Regions from separate parts of the Pseudomonas sp. GW821-FHT01A09 genome, predicted to be linked through region 2. Evidence: riboswitches for the same ligand, from Rfam matches in the RefSeq annotation. Region 2 holds a riboswitch; each other region holds the start of a gene.

Region 1 (2,259 bases), on a different contig from region 2:
GCGTATTTGAAGTGCAGCAACTGGTCGGTGTCCGCCACGTACAGATCATCACCGACCAGCGCCATGCCGAACGGCGAATTGAGGTTGCTCAGGAAGGTGCTGCGGGTTTCCGCCACGCCGTCGCCGTCCTTGTCGCGCAGCAGCGTGATGCGGTTGGGGCTGGCCACCCCGGAACCCGCACGGCTCATCACCTTCTTGGCGATCCAGCCCTTGATGCCCTTGCTGTCATCGGGTTTGGGCGGGGCGTCGGTCTCGGCCACCAGCACATCGCCGTTGGGCAGTACATATAGCCAGCGCGGGTGATGGAGATCGCGGGCGAACACCGCCACTTGGGTACCGGGCGCTGCGACCGGTTTGGCGCCCTCGGGCCAGCCCACTGCCGGAGCGATGTTGACGGTCGGCAGCAGGGTCTTGTTGGGGGGCGGCAGTTTCGGCGTCGGGCCGGTGCCATCGCTGACTTGCAGGGTAGAGCTTTCGCCGCAGGCGGCAAGCGCGGCGCTGAGGCTGATCAGCGCGGCGAGGCGGGTGATGTGCATGGTGGGCTTCCCTGTGTGTGCTGTTGGTCTTGTTATGTGCAGTGCTGGCTGCGCTTGAAGGATAGAGGTATCGATAGGGGTGTAGGTTCCGGTGAATGTGCGTAGGACAGGCTGGCCCCTTCGCGAGCAAGCTCGGCTCCCACAGGGGTACGCCGCTTGTGGGAGCCGAGCTTGCAACAGGGGTACGCCGCTTGTGGGAGCCGAGCTTGCTCGCGAAGAGGCCAGCGGATTCAGCGCATGCCTGCGCCCCACCCAGCGGCTTCATTTGACGCTCACCCCCCAACCCTCTAACCTTCGCGGCGTGTTTCAGGTGCTCGGCCGCCGCCTGGCGGGTCGAGTGAAACAGGGAAGCCGGTGAGCGAGCCTAGCCTTGCGATTCCGGCGCTGCCCCCGCAACGGTAAATGAGTCAAGGCCGCGCACGTCGCCACTGGCCCTCCGGGGTTCGGGAAGGCGCGCCGCCTGGGTGTGATAGCCCCGCTCATGAGCCCGGAGACCGGCCTGAACGCTCTTATTTCAATTGACTGTCGCGCGGGTGAGAGCGGCATCGACGATATGCTGCGAGCCGCCCCCGCGCCCTGTCCCTGACACTTGGGCGCGCGGGCACCGTTCGTGCGTCGATGCCGTCTGCGTGCACCAGTAGCGGAGGCTGCCATGACTGAATCCCTCGAACGTGACGAGCGCCATGTCGCGCGCATGCTGCGTAAAAAAGCCGTGATGGACGAACGTATCGCCAACGCGCCCAATGCCTGTGGCTTGCTGCTGGTGCTGACCGGCAACGGCAAAGGCAAAAGCAGTTCGGCGTTCGGCATGCTTGCCCGCGCCATGGGCCATGGCATGCAATGCGGCGTGGTGCAGTTCATCAAGGGCCGCAACAGCACCGGCGAAGAGCTGTTCTTCCGCCGCTTCCCCGAGCAGGTGCGCTATCACGTCATGGGCGAAGGCTTCACCTGGGAGACCCAGGACCGCCAGCGCGACATCGCCGCCGCCGAAGCCGCCTGGGCCGTCTCGCTGCAGATGCTCCAGGACCCGGCCATTCACTTCGTGGTGCTCGACGAGTTGAACATCGCCCTCAAGCACGGCTATCTCGACCTCGATCGCGTGCTCAGCGACCTGCAAGCGCGCCCGGCCATGCAGCATGTGATCGTCACCGGTCGCGGCGCCAAGCCGGAAATGATCGAACTGGGCGACACCGTCACCGAAATGGGCATGCTCAAGCACGCGTTCCAGGCCGGTATCGGCGCGCAGAAGGGCGTCGAACTGTGAATCAGCCGCGCCACTGCCCGGCGGTATTGATCGCCGCGCCTGCATCGGGGCAGGGCAAGACCACGGTCACCGCCGCCCTCGCACGCTTGCACCGCAATCAGGGGCGCAGGGTACGGGTGTTCAAGTGCGGGCCGGATTTTCTCGACCCGATGATCCTCGAACGCGCCAGCGGTGCCCCGGTGTACCAGCTCGACCTGTGGATGGTAGGCGCCGACGAGAGCCGCCGGCTGTTGTGGGAAGCCGCCGCCGAGGCCGATCTGATCCTGATCGAAGGGGTGATGGGGCTGTTCGACGGCACGCCCTCGAGCGCCGACCTGGCGCGGCATTTCGGCGTACCGGTGCTGGCGGTGATCGACGGCACGGCCATGGCCCAGACGTTCGGCGCCCTGGCCCTGGGCCTGGCGCGCTATCAGCCGGATCTGCCGTTCGCCGGCGTGCTGGCCAATCGAGTCGGCACCC
Region 2 (2,259 bases):
GGCGCAAGGTCGGGTAGTCGTCCGGCAACTGCTGGGCGACTTCGGCGAGCATCGCCAGGTGGGAGTCGCCGCTGCACAGAATCACCAGTTCGGCAGGCGTCTGCCCCAGGTCGGCAATGCTGTCGTCCGGGACGAAACCGCCGGGCTGGGTTCTGAGCAGGTGCATGGATCAGGCGGACAACGCAGCGCGCAGTTGGGCTTCAAGGGCCACGGCATCGAGCTCCTGACCGATCAGCACCAGCTTGGTGACGCGCACTTCATCACTGCGCCAGGCGCGGTCGAAATGCTTGTCGAAGCGCGTGCCCACGCCCTGGATCAACAAGCGCATCGGCTTGTTCGGCACGGCGGCGAAACCCTTGATACGCAGGATGCCGTGCTGCACCACCAGTTGCGTCAGGGCGTCGAGCAGCAGGCTCTCGTCGGCTTCGGGAAGGTCGATGGAGATCGAGTCGAAGGCATCGTGGTCATGGTCGTCGTGATCATCACCGTCGTGATGGTCATGGTGCGTCTTGCGTCCATCGATGTGCACCTCGGACTCGGCGCCCAGGCCCAGCAACACGTCCAGCGGCACGCGACCGCTGCTGGCCTCGATGACCTTGACCGCCGCCGGCAGCTCTTCGGCCACTTCGGCGCGTACGTTGGCCAGCGCCTGCGGATCGATCAGATCGGCCTTGTTGAGGATCACCAGATCGGCACTGGCCAGTTGGTCGGCGAACAGTTCGTGCAGCGGCGACTCGTGATTCAGGTTGGGATCGAGTTTGCGCTGGGCGTCGACCTGATCCGGATAGGCCGCGAAGGTGCCAGCGGCGACGGCCGGGCTGTCAACCACGGTGATCACCGCATCGACGGTGCAGGCGTTGCGGATTTCCGGCCACTGGAAGGCTTGCACCAACGGCTTGGGCAAGGCCAGGCCGCTGGTTTCGATGAGGATATGGTCGAGGTCGCCGCGGCGCGCCACCAGCTCACGCATCACCGGGAAGAATTCTTCCTGGACGGTGCAGCACAGGCAGCCGTTGGCCAGTTCGTAGACACGGCCGCTGGCTTCTTCTTCGCTGCAGCCGATGCTGCACTGCTTGAGGATGTCGCCGTCGATGCCCAGCTCGCCGAATTCATTGACGATCACCGCAATGCGCCGGCCCTGGGCGTGGTCGAGCATGTGCCGCAGCAAGGTGGTCTTGCCCGAGCCGAGGAAGCCGGTGACGATGGTGACGGGAAGTTTGGCCAGTGTTTTCATCGGATGCCCTTGGCAGGAGTGGCGGGCATACGGGACGAGGGCCGCGGTGCGCTGAGCCCACGGTGCGTTCGCCACCGGATCACCCCGCCCGGTTGTTAAGAGAAACGGTTCGAGGCAGGTCTCCTGGCTTGCGATGTGCCAACGACTGGCGAACGGGCCAGGCTGGAGTGGCTCGACGCCTTCCCGCGCGTGGCGCAGTGGCAGTGTCGAACCGGGCATCGCTTACAGTTGCGGGGGCAGCCGCGGCATTGGACCGCGTTCCCTTCTTAGCCGCACCCTCGCAAGGGGCGGAACCTCAGTGCAGCAAGGGTACGGAGTGTGAGGAACGAGGTCAATCGAAGGTGCGAGGTTTCCCTGCCATTGCACACTGCGCGAACCGGCACGATGAGATTGACCCGCAGCAGCCACCATGGTCTGCTGTGCAGCCGTTTCGGGTGCCCTTGACCGGCGTTCACGTCGGCCCCCACCCTGAAGTCCAGAGGGAACCGCCATGTCCATCAGCAACACCACCTCCAGCCCTGCCGCCCCGTGCCCTTGAGGTCGCCCCGGATGATCAAGCGTACTGCACGACCCCTGGGCTTCTCTGGACTGTTGGCACAGGACCTGATCGGCGCGTGGCTGTTTGGCCGCAAAGCGGTCGCTCGATGAGCCGGCTAGTGGCCGGTTTCGGGTGCCGCGCGGGCTGCTCGGTCGAAGTGCTGAACGCCCTGCTCGATCGAACCCTTCGCGCCAATGGTCTGGATCGCAGCCACTTGGTCGGCATCGCCAGCCTTGACCGCAAGGCCGACGAACCCGGACTGGTGCAGTTGGCGGCGCAATTATGCGTACCCTTCTACACCTACACCGCCACTGAACTGCTGGTTCATGACTCACAGCTGAGCCACCGATCGGAAACCTCCTTTGCCCACACCGGCTGCCATGGCGTGGCCGAAAGCTGCGCTCTGGCGCTGGCCGAAGAGCTCGGAGATGCGTACCCACAGTTGCGCGTGAGCCGCCAAAAGACCGCTGATGCGACCTTGGCACTG
Region 3 (2,259 bases), on a different contig from region 2:
CCATCGACAACGAGATGGCGCCGCCACCGATGCCAATCAATGCCACCAGCACCGCGCCGGTCGAGGCGCCCGCCGATATACCTAGCAGGTACGGCTCGGCCAGGGCGTTGCGCAACAGTGCTTGCAGGACCACGCCGCAGGTCGCCAGGCCGGCGCCGCAGGCAGCTGCTACCAGGGCGCGGGGCAGACGGTAGTTCCAGATGATGCCTTGGTCGATCGCATCCAGCGGATAGTTGCCCAGGCCCAGCTGGTTGGCCAGGGTCTGCAGGACCACACCGGGCGCCAGCGGCGTTTCACCGATGGCCACGCCCGCCAGCAGGGCCAGCGCCAGCAGCGGCAACACCCAGCTCAGGCGCAGCAGCAACTGGCGCGCGGCGATGGCCAATGTCCGGGTCATTTCGGCAGCTTGAAGTGATCGATGGCGTCGGCAAGGCCGTCGATGCCATCGAACATGCGCACCGTGGCTTCCATCGACTGGGCGTCGAGGATCACGATGCGGCCGTGCTTGACCGCGTCCATATTGCGCGCCACGGGATCGTTCTTGAGGAATTCCAGCTTCTTCAGGTAGTCATCGGCCGGAAAGCGCCGCCGATCCATCCGTGCGATGACCAGCACGGTGGGATTGGCCTTGGCAATGCTTTCCCAGCCGACGGTGGGCCATTCTTCGTCCGACTGCACCACGTTGTGCAGCCCCAGGGTGCTGGCCATGAAGTCCGGCACGCCTTTGCGTCCGGCCATGTAGGGGTCGCTGGCCAGGTCCGGGCTGGAGAACCAGAACGCCACGGTGGCGTTATTCAGCTGTTTGGCCGCGACCTTGGCCTGAGCCTTTGCCAGCCGCGCCGCCAGTTCGGCATTGAGTGCGGTGCCACGCTCACTGACGTCGAAAATCGTCGCCAGCTGGTCGATGGTCTTGTACAGGCTGTCGACGCTGAACGGGCGCAGGCGTGTGCCGTCGGCGCCGACCCGGTTGTCCTTGCCTTCGCAATCGGTGGGCATCACGTAGGCGGGGATGTGCAGGTCGTTGAACTGCTCGCGAGTGGCGACGGCGCCCTGAGGCCCGACCGACCATTCGAACTGCACCGCCACCAGGTCCGGGCGCTTGTTGATCACCGCCTCGAAGCTCGGTTGGTTGTCGGCTAGGCGCGGGACCTTGGCGTCGAGGCTCTGGTACGCCGGCAGCACTGGGTTGAACCACAGCGAGGTCCCAACCACGCGCTCGCCCAGCCCGAGGGCATAGAGGATCTCGGTGGTGGACTGGCCGATGGTCACCGCTTTGCTCGGCGCCTGGGCGAAGGTCAGCGCGGTGCCGCAGTTGTCCACGGTGAGTGGATAGTGGGTCGGTGCGGCCAATGCCGGGCCGCATGTGATCAAGCTGAACAGCAGGCCGTTCAGCAGAAGGGCAGGACGAATCAATGACATGAAAATCTACTCGCTACGAACTCCGGACACCCCGCCGGTGGGTACTCGATATTGCCGCCGGCAGGTCTCCTGACTGGCGTGTCATGGCTGCATTCAGGCCTTCCCGGAGTGAACCAGTGGCGCAGATCAGAATGCGGCTCGACGCCTACAGTTGCGGGGGCAGTTCCGTTTCACGGCGGTGGGCACGTGACGGATTCCCTATTGATCCTGTGAAGGAACCGGCGGGCGACATGGTACGTGATTGTTTTTCGGGGTGGAAATGCTGTTGCCGCCATGCTGCGGTGCGGGGTGATGATGCAGGCTCGCAGCGAAACATCCGGACAGCAAAAAGCCCCTCGCAAGGGGCTTCTCGCTGCATATCGCCAATCAGCGTTGCGCATGCGCCAGTTCGGCGGCGTAGGCGCTTTCGGCGACCTTGCCGGTCTCCACTGGCCAGGCGTGCTGGTCGAGGTCCAGATCCTGGAACTGGGCGGCGTCGAACACGGGCTGTTTGATCCCGGCGCGGCGCTGATCATCGTAGTCGCGCATCACCCGCAGGCCGACCTTGAACAGCAGGGCCAGCGCGGTCAGGTTGACGAACGCCAGGCCGGTCATGGTGATGTCGGCGAAGGCGAACACAGTGGACAGGTCCTGGGTCGAGCCCCAGACGATCAACACCATTACCAGCGCGCGGTAGCCCAGCAGCACGAAGCGATTGCGGCTGAGGAACTGCAGGCTGTTTTCGCCCAGGTAGTAGTTGTAGAGGATGCAGGTGAACACGAACAGCGACAGCGCAATGCTGACGAAGGTACGGCCCCAGTCACCGACTACCGCAGCCAGGGAGTTCTGGGTCAGGGCAAT

The links. A riboswitch is a leader RNA that binds a small molecule or an ion and turns the genes downstream of it on or off. The one in region 2 is predicted to bind cobalamin.
Region 1: linked by a shared signal. The riboswitch ahead of cobO (cob(I)yrinic acid a,c-diamide adenosyltransferase) and the one ahead of cobW (cobalamin biosynthesis protein CobW) in region 2 are both predicted to bind cobalamin.
Region 3: linked by a shared signal. The riboswitch ahead of AC3WJP_RS00655 (ABC transporter substrate-binding protein) and the one ahead of cobW (cobalamin biosynthesis protein CobW) in region 2 are both predicted to bind cobalamin.

Annotation. Positions count from the first base shown of each region.
Region 1 covers NZ_JBYSWB010000029.1:20,149-22,407, forward strand. The annotation lists gene AC3WJP_RS24380 (PQQ-dependent sugar dehydrogenase) at 1-536, opposite strand, end outside; cobalamin riboswitch at 828-1,053, shown strand; gene cobO (cob(I)yrinic acid a,c-diamide adenosyltransferase) at 1,189-1,800, shown strand; gene AC3WJP_RS24390 (cobyrinic acid a,c-diamide synthase CobB) at 1,797-2,259, shown strand, end outside.
Region 2 covers NZ_JBYSWB010000049.1:14,441-16,699, forward strand. The annotation lists gene cobN (cobaltochelatase subunit CobN) at 1-166, opposite strand, end outside; gene cobW (cobalamin biosynthesis protein CobW) at 170-1,234, opposite strand; cobalamin riboswitch at 1,331-1,547, opposite strand; gene AC3WJP_RS28240 (cobalamin biosynthesis protein) at 1,879-2,259, shown strand, end outside.
Region 3 covers NZ_JBYSWB010000001.1:160,822-163,080, forward strand. The annotation lists gene AC3WJP_RS00650 (FecCD family ABC transporter permease) at 1-397, opposite strand, end outside; gene AC3WJP_RS00655 (ABC transporter substrate-binding protein) at 394-1,419, opposite strand; cobalamin riboswitch at 1,462-1,657, opposite strand; gene AC3WJP_RS00660 (alanine/glycine:cation symporter family protein) at 1,786-2,259, opposite strand, start outside.